One region of the Nonomuraea sp. NPDC001636 genome, then DNA from elsewhere that is predicted to be linked to it. Evidence: predicted binding sites of a transcription regulator. Region 1 holds the regulator's gene; the other holds the start of a gene.

Region 1 (6,922 bases):
CCCACGATTCCGACGCCCGTCATGTGCCGCCTCCCTCGATGGCTCGGAGCACACCCGTGAGCAGGCACACTGGATGACGTGCCATCCACCCTGCCCGACGGCGATCCGGCGCCCGCCTCCGGCGAGCTGCCCGACAGCGCGCTGCGCGGGCTCGGCGAGCGCCCGTTCGGCTTCTACGTGCACGTGCCCTTCTGCGTCACCCGCTGCGGCTACTGCGATTTCAACACCTACACCGCCGCCGAGCTAGGGCCCGGCGCCTCCCACCGCGACTACGCCGACACGGTCGTGGCCGAGGTGCGCCTGGCCCGGCGCGTGCTCGGCGACGCCGACCTGCCCGTGGAGACGGTGTTCTTCGGCGGCGGCACGCCCACGCTGCTGCCTCCCGAGGACCTGGCGCGCGTCCTGGCCGCGATCGACGCCGAGTTCGGGCTGCGGCCGGGGGCGGAGGTCACCACCGAGGCCAACCCCGAGTCCGTCGACCCCGGCTACCTCGACAAACTCCGTCAGGGCGGCTTCAACCGGGTCAGCTTCGGCATGCAGAGCGCGCGTGAGCACGTGCTCCAGGTGCTCGACCGCAGGCACACGCCGGGGCGTCCGGCGCGGGCCGTCCGGGAGGCGCGTGAGGCCGGGTTCGAGCACGTCAACCTCGACCTGATCTACAGCACGCCGGGGGAGTCCGACGACGACTGGCGGGCCTCGCTGGCCGCCGCGATCGAGGCCGGGCCCGACCACGTGTCGGCGTACTCGCTGATCGTGGAGGAGGGCACCAGGCTCGCGGCCCGGATCCGGCGCGGCGAGCTGCCGATGCCCGACGACGACGTCGCCGCCGACCGCTACCTGATCGCCGAGGAGATGCTGGCCGAGGCCGGTTTCTCCTGGTACGAGGTGTCCAACTGGGCCACCTCCGAGCAGGCCCGCTGCCGGCACAACCTGCTCTACTGGACCGGCGGCGACTGGTGGGCCGCCGGCCCCGGCGCCCACAGCCACGTCGGCGGCACCCGCTGGTGGAACGTCAAGCACCCGGCCGCCTACGCCCAGCGCCTGGCGTCGGGCGCCTCGCCCGCGCACGCGCGCGAGGTGCTCACCGGCGACGACCGGGCCGCCGAGCGGCTGATGCTGGAGCTGCGGCTGATCTCCGGCTACCCGCTGGCCGAGGTCGCCCCCGGCGCGCGTACGTCCGTGGCGAGCGCGCTGGCGCGCGGGCTGCTGGAGCCCGAGCCGTTCAGGGCGGGCCGGATGGTGCTCACCCTCAAGGGGCGGCTGCTGGCCGACGCCCTGATCACCGAGCTCATGTGACCAGGCGGATGGCGAACGGGTAGCGGTAGTTCTCGCCCCGGTTGGTGGCGATGGCCGCCTGGACGTGGAAGATCAGCGACACGATCCAGATGATCGGGAACAGCAGCAGGCCGACCAGCACGATCGACAGCACCATCGCCACGGCGTAGCCGATGAACATCGTGATCTGGAAGTTCAGCGCCTCGGCCGCCTGGTCCCTGACATAGGGGGACTCGTCCTTCTTCATCAGGTAGATGACCAGCGGGCCGATCCACGAGACCAGCAGGCCGAGCAGGTGGGCGAGCATCGCCATCGTGGTGTCGTCGCTGCCGCGGCGCGGGCCGAACCGGCCGGGCACGTACGGCCCGGCGGGGTAGCCGTAACCCGGTTGCTGCCCGTAGCCGGGGGCCTGCCCGTGGCCGGGGGGCTGGCCGTGGCCGGGCGGCGGGGGCACGTAGGGGGGCGGCGTGGGCATGGGGCCCGGCTGCGGACCGGGCCCGCTCGGCGGCTGCCGCCCGTAGTCGGGCTGGGAACCCGGCTGCTGCCCGTAGCCGAGCTGGGGTCCCGAGCCCTGGTCGCGGGGCACGTCAGAAGGCGGCGCGTCGTAAGGCGGCACGTCAGAAGGCCGCGCGTCAGAAGGCCGCACGTCGTAAGGCGGGACGTCAGATGGCGGGGCGCCGGGGGTGGGGTCGTCGGGGGTGGGGTCGTCGGGGGGTGGCGGGGCCTGGCTCATGATGCCTCCGTAACGAAGTCGATCAGTTCCTCGACCCGGCCGAGCAGTTCCGGCTCCAGGTCGGCGTAGGACGAGACGGCGCCCAGAATGCGCCGCCAGGCGTCCGCGGGCTCCATGCGCCAGCCCAGTGCGGCGAGCACGCCCTCCTTCCACGGCACCCCGCGCGGCACGTCGGGCCAGCCCGGGATGCGCAGCACGGACGGTTTGACCGCCTGCCAGATGTCGATGTACGGATGACCCACGACGAGGACGTGCGGCGAGGTGATCCGGGCCGCGATCCGGCTCTCCTTCGACCCCGGCACCAGATGGTCGACCAGCACGCCCAGCCTGCGGCCCGGCTCGGGGGCGAACTCGGCCACGATGGCGGGCAGGTCGTCGACGCCCTCCAGGTACTCGACCACGACCCCCTCGACCCGCAGGTCGTGGCCCCAGATCTTCTCCACGAGCGCGGCGTCGTGCACGCCCTCGACGTAGATCCGGCTCTCCTTGGCGACCCGGGCCCGCAACCCCTCCACGGCGATGGACCCGGACGCGCTGCGCCTGGGCCCCGACGGGGCCGCGGCCGCCGGGCGCACCAGCGTCACGGGCCTGCCCTCCAGCAGGAACGCGGCCGGCGCGAGCGGGAACAGGCGGCGTTTGCCGAACCGGTCCTCAAGGGTGACGGCCTCCTTGTCGCAGGCCACCACGGCGCCGCAGAAGCCGCTGTCGGCGTCCTCCACGACCAGGTCGAGTTCGGCGGGCACCTTAGGGATCTTGCCCTTGCCCGGCCGCCGCCAATTGCCCGCCAGCACATCGCCCTCGTACACACGGGGACCGTAGCAAATCACCCGCTGACCGCAAGGCGCTTACGCGCGCCGCTGCGCCGTACGAGGACGACGACGGTGCCGATGATGCCGATGAGCAGGCCGGCGCCGGGGAACAGGAACAGCGCCGCCACCCCGCCGAACAGGCCGCCCGCCGCGGAGAGCACGTCACGGCCCACGCCGAAGCGGGCCGACGACTCCTCCTGCGTGGCGCAGGTCAGCTGGTAGTCGCCCTTGGCGGGGGCGTTGACGGCGAGGATCTCCTGCCAGGTGGTGCCGCCGGCGCTGAGCGTCTGGCTGCCGGAGACCTTGACCAGCCTGGCCTGGGCCGGGCCGCCGGAGATCTCGCACTGGTAGTTGACCCGCGAGTCGGTGGCGATGTAGACGGCCGGGCGCTGGGCGGGGTCGATCGCGACCTTCACGCTTTCGCCCGACGCGAACGTGGTCGTCGGGGCCATGTCCGAGACGCTGCTCAGCACGCCCCCGGCGAAGACCACCACGCCCACGACGCCCAGCACGACGGCCACGGCCCACACGACGGCGATCCACCACAGGCGCGGCTTGATCGCCTTGCCGTCGATCCTGGCCGGGAACTGCGGCTGCCCGCCGTACTGGTTGTGCGGGCCGTACTGGTCGGGCTGGGCGTACTGGTTCTGCTGGCCGTACTGGGGCGGGGGGCCGTACTGGGCGGGCGGCTGTTGCTGCTGGTAGGGCGGCTGGCCGTGCTGCTGGGGCTGGTACGGAGGCTGGGCGTACTGGTTCGGCTGACCGTAGTAGGGACCCTGCCCCTGGGGCGGTCCGTACTGCGGGGGCTGGGAATTGTCGGTCATGCGGCAAGTGTGAGGCCTGTCGCTTGTAAGTCGCTAGCAACAGGATGGGACCTGGTGTTATCGCACCTTGTGGGCGAGAGCCGTACACTTGGCACTCGGGAACACGGAGTGCTAGACCTGTCGTTTCCCTGTTAGGCAGAGGCAGGAGGTGAGCACGTGCTCGACGAACGGAAGCTGGCGGTGCTCCGCGCCATTGTCGAAGACTACGTGTCCACCAACGAACCGGTGGGCTCCAAGGCGCTGGCCGAGCGCCACAACCTCAAGGTCTCCCCGGCAACGGTCAGGAACGACATGGCCGCTCTGGAGGAGGACGGGTACATCACCCAGCCGCACACCAGCGCGGGCCGCGTGCCGACGGACAAGGGCTACCGCCTGTTCGTCGACCGGCTCTCGCAGGTCAAGCCCCTGTCCGGGGCCGAGCGGCGGGCGATCGAGACCTTCCTCGCCGGCGCGGTCGACCTCGACGACGTGGTCTTCCGCACCGTGCGGCTGCTCGCGCAGCTCACCAGGCAGGTCGCGGTCGTGCAGTACCCGACGCTGACGCGTTCCACGGTCAGGCACGTCGAGCTGGTCCCGCTCAGCGAGCGGCGGGTCATGCTCGTGCTGATCACCAACACCGGGCGCGTCGAGCAGCGCGTGATCGAGCTGCCCGAGGTGGTGGAGGACGACCGCATCGCCCATCTGCGCGCGGTGCTCAACTCCTGCCTCGACGGCTGCGGGCTGAGCAACGTCCCCGAGCTGGTCGCCGACCTGCCAGAGCGGCTGCCCGCCGAGGATCGGCCCGCCGTGGCCACGATCCTGTCGGTGCTGCTCGAAACCCTCGTCGAACGCCATGACGAGAAGATCGTGTTCGCCGGCGCGGCCAATCTCGCGGGCGCCGACTTCGCCACCGGCCTGCGCGACGTGCTGGAGGCGCTGGAGGAGCAGGTCGTGCTCATGCGGTTGCTCGGCGAGACTTCCACAGACACCCCGTCCGCGCTCACCGTGCGCATCGGCTCGGAAAACCCCTACCTTCGCGGCACGTCCATCGTCGCAACCGGATACGGTTCTGGCGACAACCAACTGGCCCGGCTCGGCGTGCTGGGTCCCACGAGGATGGACTACCCCGTGACGATGGGCGCCGTACGCGCGGTGGCACGCTACGTCAGCCAGATCCTGGCTGCATCTTAAGAGGTCGATAAGTGGCAAACAGCGACTACTACGCCACCCTCGGGGTGCGCCGTGACGCCAGTCAGGACGAGATCAAGAAGGCCTACCGCCGCCTCGCCCGCGAGCTGCACCCCGACGTGAATCCCGATCCTGAGACCCAGGAGCGGTTCAAGGAGATCACGCAGGCCTACGAGGTGCTGTCCGACCCGAACAAGCGCCAGATGTACGACCTGGGCGGCGACCCCTTCGGCGGCGGCGCGGGTGCGGGCGCGGGCGCCGGCGGCTTCGGCGCGGGCTTCCCCTTCAGCGACATCATGGACGCCTTCTTCGGCACCGCGGGCGGCACCCGCGGGCCGCGCTCGCGCGCCAGGAGGGGCCGCAACGCCACCATCCGGGTCGAGCTCGACCTGCGCGAGACGGCGTTCGGCACCACCCGCGAGCTGGTCGTGGACACCGCCGTGCTGTGCGAGGTGTGCCACGGCGCCGGCGCGGCCCCCGGCACCCACCCCGACACCTGTGACATGTGCAGCGGGCGCGGCGAGATCTCCCAGGTCACCCGCTCGTTCCTGGGCCAGGTCATGACCTCGCGGCCGTGCCCCCAGTGCGGCGGCTTCGGCAGCATCATCCGCCACCCCTGCCAGGAGTGCTCGGGCGACGGCCGGGTGCGCACCCGCCGTACGATCAAGGTCCGCATCCCCGCGGGCGTCGAGGACGGCACCCACATCCAGCTCGCCGGCGAGGGCGAGGTCGGCCCCGGTGGCGGCCCGCCCGGAGACCTCTTCCTGGAGATCGTCGAGCGCGCGCACGAGATCTTCGAGCGGCGCGGCGACGACCTCCACTGTACGGTCCAGATCCCCATGACGGCCGCCGCGCTCGGCACCATCCTCGCCGTCGAGACGCTCGACGGCTCCGAGGAGATCGACGTGCGCCCCGGCACCCAGTCCGGCCAGGTCATCACCATGTACGGGCGCGGCGTGCAGCGGCTCAACGAGTCCGGCAGGGGCGACCTGCTCATCCACGTCAACGTCGAGACCCCGATGCGGCTCGACCAGACGCAGGAGGACCTGCTGCGCGAGCTGTCCAGGCTGCGCGGCGAGGAGCGGCCGCCCGGCAAGTTCGCCCCGGGGCAGCAGGGTTTTTTCTCCCGCCTGCGTGACGCCTTCAACGGCAGGTGACGATCACCCGTGACCGTCCCCGTGTTCCTCGCCGAGGACCTCAACGGCGCCGAGCTCACGCTCGACGGTCCTGAGGGGCGGCACGCGGCCTCCGTGCGGCGCCTGCGCGCCGGCGAGCGGGTCGACCTGACCAACGGCGCGGGCGACGTCGCCGAGTGCGTGGTGCGCGAGGTGTTCAAGGACGCCCTCGCGCTCGACGTGCTCGCCCGCTACACCGTCGAGCCGCCCGCGCGGCGGCTGGTGGTCGTCCAGGGGCTGCCCAAGGGCGACAGGGGCGAGCTGGCCGTCGAGATGATGACCGAGGTGGGGGTCGACGTGATCGTGCCCTGGGCCGCCTCGCGCAGCATCACGCAGTGGAAGGGCGACAAGATCGCCAAGGCGCTGGGCCGGTGGCGCGCCACGGCCCGCGAGGCCGGCAAGCAGGCCCGCCGGTTCCACCTGCCGCAGGTGGCCGAGCTCGCCTCCACCGCCCAGGTCGAGGGGCTGCTGGCCGACGCGGCGCTGGGGCTCGTGCTGCACGAGGAGGCCGCCGAGCCGCTGTCGAGGGTGGCGCTGCCGCCCGGCGGCGACATCGTCGTCGTCGTGGGGCCGGAGGGCGGGGTCTCGGAGGAGGAGCTGCGCAGGTTCGCCGCGGCCAAGGCGGTGCCCGTGCTGCTCGGGCCCACCGTGCTGCGCACCTCCACGGCGGGGGTGGCGGCGGCGGCCGTGCTGCTCGCGCGTACCGGGCGCTGGTAGGCCCGGCTCAGGGCGCTCTCACGGTGTCGTGTGCGGCACGTCCACCAGCGGGCTGCTCAGGTCGCTCGGGCCGGTGGGCAGGTCGTCCGGCGGGCACTCGTCGGAGGGGCACGACGTCGGGGTGTCGGTCGTCTCCGGCGGGGTCGGCGTGGGGGTCGGCGTGATCTCGGGGCACTCCTGGTCGCCGGCGGCCTCGCCGCTCGGGCAGGGCGTCGAGGACGG
Region 2 (6,922 bases), on a different contig from region 1:
CTTCAGCGAGAACGGCATGACCTCGTCCACCTCGTACCCGGAGGCCCAGGGGGTGTGGCCGGGCTCGTCGGCGGTGATGTAGGCGATCATGGGGTCGGGCAGGCGTCCGCCGATCAGCTCGGCCACCTCGCCCACGAGGTGGGCCCGGATCGCGGCGCCGTCGGGCTCGTAGACGTAGCGGCCCATCGGGCCGACCGGGGCCTGGACCCCGGTGGCGGTCAGCGTGTGCCCGCCGGGCAGCAGGGTGGCGCGCCGGGCGAGGCCGACCTGGGAGCCGGTCCAGAGGGTGGCCTCCTTGACCTCGCCCTTGTAGGAGACCCATTCGGCCTCCGCGCCCTCGGGGATGAACTCGTACGGGATGCCGGGGGCGACCTTGAGGCAGGCCCGCGGCGCCCGTGCGACCAGGTCGAGCACGACCGGCCAGGGCGGCGAGTAGGCCATGGGGTCGAACGTCCGGCCCTTGCCGCTGCGCCTGGCCGGGTCGGCGAACAGCGCGTCGTACTCCTCGGGCCGGACCCGCGCCGCGTCGCCCACGCGCACCCGCACCCGGCCGGCCAGCCCGAGCGCGTCGGCGTTGGCGCTCGCCACGGCGACGGTCAGCGGGTCGAGGTCGACGGCGTCGACCTCGCAGCCGGCGCGGGCGAGCGCGAGGAGATCGCCGCCCACTCCGCAGCAGGCGTCGATCACCCGCCCGGCGCCCATGCGCCGGGCGCGGTGGTCGGCGACCTCCCGGCGGGTGGACTGCTCCAGGCCGTGCGGGGTGAAGTACATGACCGCGGCGTCCGCGCCGAACTTCGCCGCGGCGCGCTCGCGCAGCGCCGCCTGCGTCAGCGCGGCGGAGGTGAGCGCCGCGTCGTAGGTGCGGCGCAGCTTGGTCGCCGCCGCGACCGGATCGGTCCCGGCCAGCTCCGCGGCCTCGGCGAGCGCCCGCTGCCCGCGCGGGGTCAGCAGCTCGCCGAAGGCGTCGAGATCCATGTACGCACTCCGCTCACAACTCGGGATCGCTCACAACCAGGGCCGCTCGCGATTCGGACCGCTCGTGATCCGGGGCCGCTCGCGGCTCGGGATCGCTCACAGGGAAGTGTCGCCCAGGGAGACCAGCAGGTTGCGCAGCAGCCCGGCCAGGGCCTCGCGCTCGCCCTCGGCCAGCCCGGCGAGCAGCCGCTCCTCGTTGGCGGCGTGCAGGACGAGCATCTCGTCGGCGACCCTCCTGCCCTCGTCGGTGAGGGCGACCAGCGTCATGCGCCGGTTGTGCGGCGCCGGCCAGCGGTGGACCAGGCCGCGCCGGACCAGGTGGTCCATCCGGTTGGTGAGCGCGCCGGGGCTGACCATGGCCGAGCTGGACAGGTCCTTCATGCACATGGTGGCGTCGGCGCCGCTGCGCAGCAGCGTGGCCAGCATGTCGAACTCCCACGCCTCCAGCCCATGCTCGGCCAGGAAGTCCTTCACGCCGCGCTCCAGCAGGCGCGAGGCGCGCGAGATCCGGCCGATCACGCCCATCGGGGACACGTCGACGTCGGGCCGTGTCCGCGCCCACTGTCCGAGAATCACGTCCACCGCGTCATCCACGGGGCTCACCCTACCAAAGCTTCGACGTTGAAATGTTCGGCGTCGTGCGGTACCGTCCACGACGTCGAAATGTTCAACGTAGAAACTTTCGAGGTAGGTTCATCATGAAGGTGCTGGTGCTGGGCGCGACGGGGTACATCGGCGGCGCGGTGGTCGAGCGGCTGGCCGAGCAGGGGCACGAGGTGGCCGTCCTGGTGCGGCCCGCCGCCGACGGGTCCCGGCGCGTGCCGGGCGTGGCGGACGAGCGTCACGGAGACCTGGCCGACGTCGCGGGGCTGGCCGCCGCGATCACCCCGGACATCGACGCCATCGTGGTCGCCGCCCAGCTCGGCGGCGACAAGGAGGCCGACCTGGCCGCGATCGGCGTGCTCGCCGCGTCGGGCCGGAAGGTCGTCTTCACCAGCGGCGTGTGGGTGCTGGGCGCCACCGCCGACGGGCACGAGGACAGCCCGGCCGACCCGATTCCGCTCGTGGCGTACCGGCACGAGATCGAGCAGCTGGTCATCGACGGCGGCGGCTCGGTGATCCGGCCCGGCGTCGTCCACGGGCGCGGCGGCGGCATCCCCGCCATGATGCGCGCGCAGGCCGCCGAGCGCGGCGCCGGGGTCTACGTCACCGATGGCGGCGAGCCGCACACCTGGACGTTCGTGCACGTCGACGACCTGGCCGAGCTCGTCGTGGCCGTCCTGGAGAAGGGCGGCGCCCGCGTCTACCACGGCATCAGCGAGGAGGCCGTGCCGGTCGCCGAGGTGGCCGAGGCGGCGGCCCGGTCCGCGGGCGTCAAGCCGCAGGCCGAGCCCTGGCCGCTGGCCGAGGCGGCCCAGGTGCTGGGGACGGGCTTCGCCGAGGCCCTGGCGCTCAGCCAGCGCATCAGCGCGACACGCACGCGCGCCGAACTCGGCTGGAACCCCTCCCGGCCCGGCGTCGTCGCCGATCTGACCGAGGGTTCCTACGTCTGATCGCTCTGAGCAGACGCGTTCGTGTTGACTGTCAAGGCCCTCTTGCATATGTTTCCTGTTGGCACTCTCACCTTGAGAGTGCCAACGTGCGACGAGGCAGGTCTGACACCCGCGACGGCAGGCCCCGCTGGTCGCCTCTTCTAGATCATTCAAATCTGAAGGGGAGGTCCGATCGTGACGACCGCCACCAAGGTTCCCGTTAAGCCGCTCGGCGACCGCATTGTGGTTCAGCCGCTTGAGGCAGAGCAGACCACCGCTTCCGGTCTGGTCATCCCGGACACCGCCAAGGAGAAGCCGCAGGAGGGCAGGGTCCTCGCGGTGGGCCCCGGCAACTGGGATGAGGACGGCGACAAGCGTATTCCGCTCGACGTCTCCGAGGGCGACGTCGTCCTCTACAGCAAGTACGGCGGCACCGAGGTCAAGTACGGCGGCGAGGAGTACCTCGTGCTCTCCGCCCGCGACGTTCTCGCGATCATCGAGAAGTAAGCCGGTTGTGTCGAGCCCCGGGCGCTCTTGAGGGCCCGGGGCTTTCGACGCCAGGAGAGGACTTTCAGCATGGCGAAGATCCTGCAGTTCGACGAGGACGCCCGTCGCGCGCTTGAGCGCGGTGTCAACGCCCTCGCGGACGCCGTGAAGGTAACCCTCGGCCCGCGTGGCCGCAACGTCGTCATCGACAAGAAGTTCGGTGCGCCGACGATCACGAACGACGGTGTGACCATCGCTCGTGAGATCGAGCTGGAGGAGCGCTACGAGAACCTCGGCGCCCAGCTCGCCAAGGAAGTTGCCACCAAGACCAACGACATCGCGGGCGACGGCACCACCACCGCCACCGTGCTGGCCCAGGCCATGGTCCGCGAGGGCCTGCGCAACGTGGCCGCCGGCGCCTCGCCGCTGTCGCTCAAGCGTGGCATCGACAAGGCCGCCAAGGAGATCAGCGACCGGCTGCTGGCCAGCGCGCGCGAGGTGGGCGACAAGAAGGAGATCGCCAACGTCGCCACCATCTCCGCCCAGGACGCCAAGATCGGCGAGCTGATCGCCGAGGCGTTCGACAAGGTGGGCAAGGACGGTGTCCTCACCGTCGAAGAGTCCAACGCCATGGGCATGGAGCTCGAGTTCACCGAGGGCATGCAGTTCGACAAGGGTTACCTGTCGGCCTACATGGTGACCGACCCCGAGCGCATGGAGTCCGTCCTGGAGGACGCGTACATCCTGCTCACCCAGGGCAAGATCTCCTCCATCGCCGACTTCCTGCCGCTGCTGGAGAAGGTCGCCCAGACCAAGAAGCCGCTGCTCGTGGTCGCCGAGGACGTCGAGGGCGAGGCCCTGGCCGTCCTGGTCACCAACAAGATCCGCGGCACCTTCACCTCCGTGGCCGTCAAGGCCCCGGGCTTCGGCGACCGCCGCAAGGCGATGCTCCAGGACATGGCGATCCTCACCGGCGGCCAGGTCGTCAGCGAAGAGGTCGGCCTCAAGCTGGAGCACGTCGGCCTCGAGGTGCTCGGCACGGCCCGCCGCGTCGTCGTCACCAAGGACGCCACGACCATCGTCGACGGCGCCGGTGACCAGCAGGCGATCGAGGACCGCGTCAAGGAGATCAAGATTGCCATCGAGCAGTCCGACTCCGACTGGGACCGCGAGAAGCTGCAGGAGCGTCTGGCCAAGCTCGCCGGCGGTGTGTGCGTGCTGCGCGTCGGCGCCGCCACCGAGGTGGAGCTGAAGGAGAAGAAGCACCGTCTTGAGGACGCGATCTCCGCGACCCGCGCCGCGATCGAGGAGGGCATCGTCTCCGGCGGTGGCTCGGCCCTCATCCACGTGGGCAAGGAGCTCGACGACCTCGGCCTGACCGGCGACGAGGCCACCGGTGTCGGCGTCGTGCGCCGCGCGCTGGTCGAGCCGGCCCGCTGGATCGCCGAGAACGCCGGCCTGGAGGGCTACGTGGTGACCCACAAGGTCGCCGAGCTGCCCGCCGGCCAGGGCCTCAACGCCGCCACCGGCGAGTACGTCGACCTGATCGCCCAGGGTGTCATCGACCCCGTCAAGGTGACCCGGTCCGCGGTGCAGAACGCGGCTTCGATCGCGGGCATGCTCCTGACGACCGAGGCGCTCGTGGTGGACAAGCCCGAGGAGGAGGCTCCGGCCGCCGGCCAGGGCCACGGCCACGGTCACGGCCACTGACCCGCCTGTTTCCCCCGCGCCCGCACGGCCCGCCCGGTTCCCTCCGGCGCGGGCCGTCGGCTTTTCACGGCCCGCCTGGTTCCCTCCGGTGCGGGCCGTTGGCTTCCCACGGCCCGTCCCCGGTCTCGCCGGTGCGGGCCGTCGGCTTTCACGGTCCGTTCCCGGCCTGGTGGGTTCGACGGGGTGTTTGCAACACCTGATCAGTTACTGGTCGCAGCCGGCCCAGTCGGTGTCTTCGGACGCCGGGCGTTCTTCGGGCAGGCCGGACGAGCCCGCTCGAAGGATGTCCGAACACGGGCGCTTTCGGCGATCTTCATGGCATCCTTTCCAGACATGCCACCTACTCCGCCGACGTCGGTCGAGCTGTCCACGGCGAAGTTCGTCCTCCGGCCGCCAAGTACGGCGGAGGCTCCGGAGGTCCTGCGCCTTGCCAGGGACCCGGACGTGCGTCTCTGGAATCCCCGCTGCCGCATCGAGGACGAGGCCGCAGCCGTCGCGGACTGCCTCAAGGGCGCCGACTGGTCAGACGGGACGCACGCCACGTTCTCGATCCTCGACGCCGAGTCCGGGCGCTACGTCGGCACCATCGCGCTGCATGGGCTTGACCTGGAGAACGCGCAGGCCCGGATCGGATACCGGATCGCGCCTTGGGCGCGCGGCCGCGGCGCCGCCACCGCATCCGTCCAGGCGGTCACGACATGGGCGACAACCACGCTGCAGCTGGAACGGATCGTCCTCACCCATGCCGTCGAGAATCACGCCTCGTGCCGGGTGGCGCAGAAGTCGGGGTTCGTGCTCGAAGGCGTGATGCGGTCAGCGAAGAGGTTCGGTGACGGCCGGCTGCACGATGAACACCTGCATGCTGTCCTGGCCGCAGATCTGGCCTCTTGAACATCCCTCCCACGCCCGGCTACCAGGTCGGTGTGCCAGGGGTTCGGTGAGGTGCTTCGCCGGGGCGTCCCAGTCGAGCGTCCTGCGCGCTCTGGCGTTCGGCTCGGAGGCGGGAGCGTCGAACTGGTCGCGCGAGTGCGTACTGACAAGTCGGTGCCGTCGGGACTGACGTTGGGGCCGCGTTGCCGCTGGCTGGCCGGATCGCAAAGTGGACGGGGTGTGTCGGCGGCGACCGTGAGCTCGTGGTGGCGGCCCATCTCGCTGCCCTGATCCCAGGTTCGCCGCCCCTCGGTGGGGGAGTCGGCCTTCCGGGGGCGGGCCCGGGGCGGGCGGGGGGCTGGTGGGTTTCTCGGGGCGGGAAATGTGGCTGGGGCTTCTGGGGTGGAAGGGGGTGGGGGCGGGGAAAAATGGGGGAAGAGGTGGATTATTGGAGTAAACCGGCAGTGCCGGTTAAGCGTCGGGGTCTGGCAATTCTCGTACATTTCGGCTTATGACGTGAAACATTATGTCAGCACATCAGCCTTAGTGTGGTCGGCTGATTACTGCTAGTTATCGTCGCTTCAATGTGACCAATCCGTAGCCGTTCGCCAGGGGGACAGGCCCGATCAGTGCGGGCATCATGCCTATCGTGAGCGAGGGAAGCGTCGCCGACGCCAAAATTGGGGTAAGGCTCGCGTCGAGACTTCCGGCACGGACGGATGACTCCGACCTTAGGGAACTGACGAGCCTCGCCGTGCAGGGAGATCGCAGTGCGATCGAATCCCTGCTCGGGGAGTTGCGTCCCATGGTGGTGCGGTATTGCCGCGCCAGGCTGGGCAGGGTTTCAGGGCAATATCACATTGCCGATGACGTAGCCCAGGAGGTGTGCATCGCGGTGTTGTCCGCGCTGCCGCGATACCGGGACATGGGGCGGCCCTTCGCGTCCTTCGTGTTCGGGATCGCCTCGCACAAGGTGGCCGACGCGCTGCGCAGTTCGGTGCGCTCGGCCGTGCCCACGCAGGATCTGCCCGACGGGCCCGACGACGGCCCGGGGCCCGAGGAGACGGTGGTCCGCTACATCGAGGTCGAGCACGCGCGCAGGCTGCTGGCCAGGCTGCCCGACAACCAGCGGGAGTTGCTGCTGCTGCGGGTGGTGTCGGGGCTGTCTGCCGAGGAGACCGGTAATGTACTCGGTATGTCACCAGGTGCGGTCCGCGTAGCCCAGCATCGGGCGCTGGCCAGGTTGCGGCAGATGGCCGAGCTGGAGTCGGCTTGACGCCGGAGGACGAGCTCCATGCGCTCCTGGCGGCCGACGACCTGCTCAAGACCGACGAACTGCTCGACGCGGT

The links. The regulator HrcA, encoded in region 1, represses chaperone genes, less so after heat shock. The targets are predictions, from matches to a motif close to TTGGCACTCTCNNNNNGAGAGTGCCAA.
Region 2: the regulator HrcA is predicted to act here: its motif matches at 2,587-2,613, upstream of groES (co-chaperone GroES).

The regions. Positions count from the first base shown of each region.
Region 1 is NZ_JBEOZT010000004.1:138,221-145,142, forward strand. Features, by position in the region: gene ABT158_RS10345 (styrene monooxygenase/indole monooxygenase family protein) at 1-23, opposite strand, end outside; gene hemW (radical SAM family heme chaperone HemW) at 79-1,296, shown strand; gene ABT158_RS10355 (DUF4870 domain-containing protein) at 1,289-2,008, opposite strand; gene ABT158_RS10360 (DUF3097 domain-containing protein) at 2,005-2,814, opposite strand; gene ABT158_RS10365 (DUF4564 domain-containing protein) at 2,832-3,641, opposite strand; gene hrcA (heat-inducible transcriptional repressor HrcA) at 3,798-4,811, shown strand; gene dnaJ (molecular chaperone DnaJ) at 4,823-5,965, shown strand; gene ABT158_RS10380 (16S rRNA (uracil(1498)-N(3))-methyltransferase) at 5,975-6,700, shown strand; gene ABT158_RS10385 (hypothetical protein) at 6,719-6,922, opposite strand, start outside.
Region 2 is NZ_JBEOZT010000029.1:89,341-96,262, reverse strand. Features, by position in the region: gene ABT158_RS40280 (class I SAM-dependent methyltransferase) at 1-975, opposite strand, end outside; gene ABT158_RS40275 (MarR family winged helix-turn-helix transcriptional regulator) at 1,072-1,569, opposite strand; gene ABT158_RS40270 (NAD-dependent epimerase/dehydratase family protein) at 1,674-2,528, shown strand; gene groES (co-chaperone GroES) at 2,703-3,014, shown strand; gene groL (chaperonin GroEL) at 3,084-4,703, shown strand; gene ABT158_RS40255 (GNAT family N-acetyltransferase) at 5,019-5,594, shown strand; partial or broken gene ABT158_RS51360 (IS30 family transposase) at 5,628-5,872, opposite strand; gene ABT158_RS40250 (sigma-70 family RNA polymerase sigma factor) at 6,214-6,849, shown strand; gene ABT158_RS40245 (hypothetical protein) at 6,846-6,922, shown strand, end outside.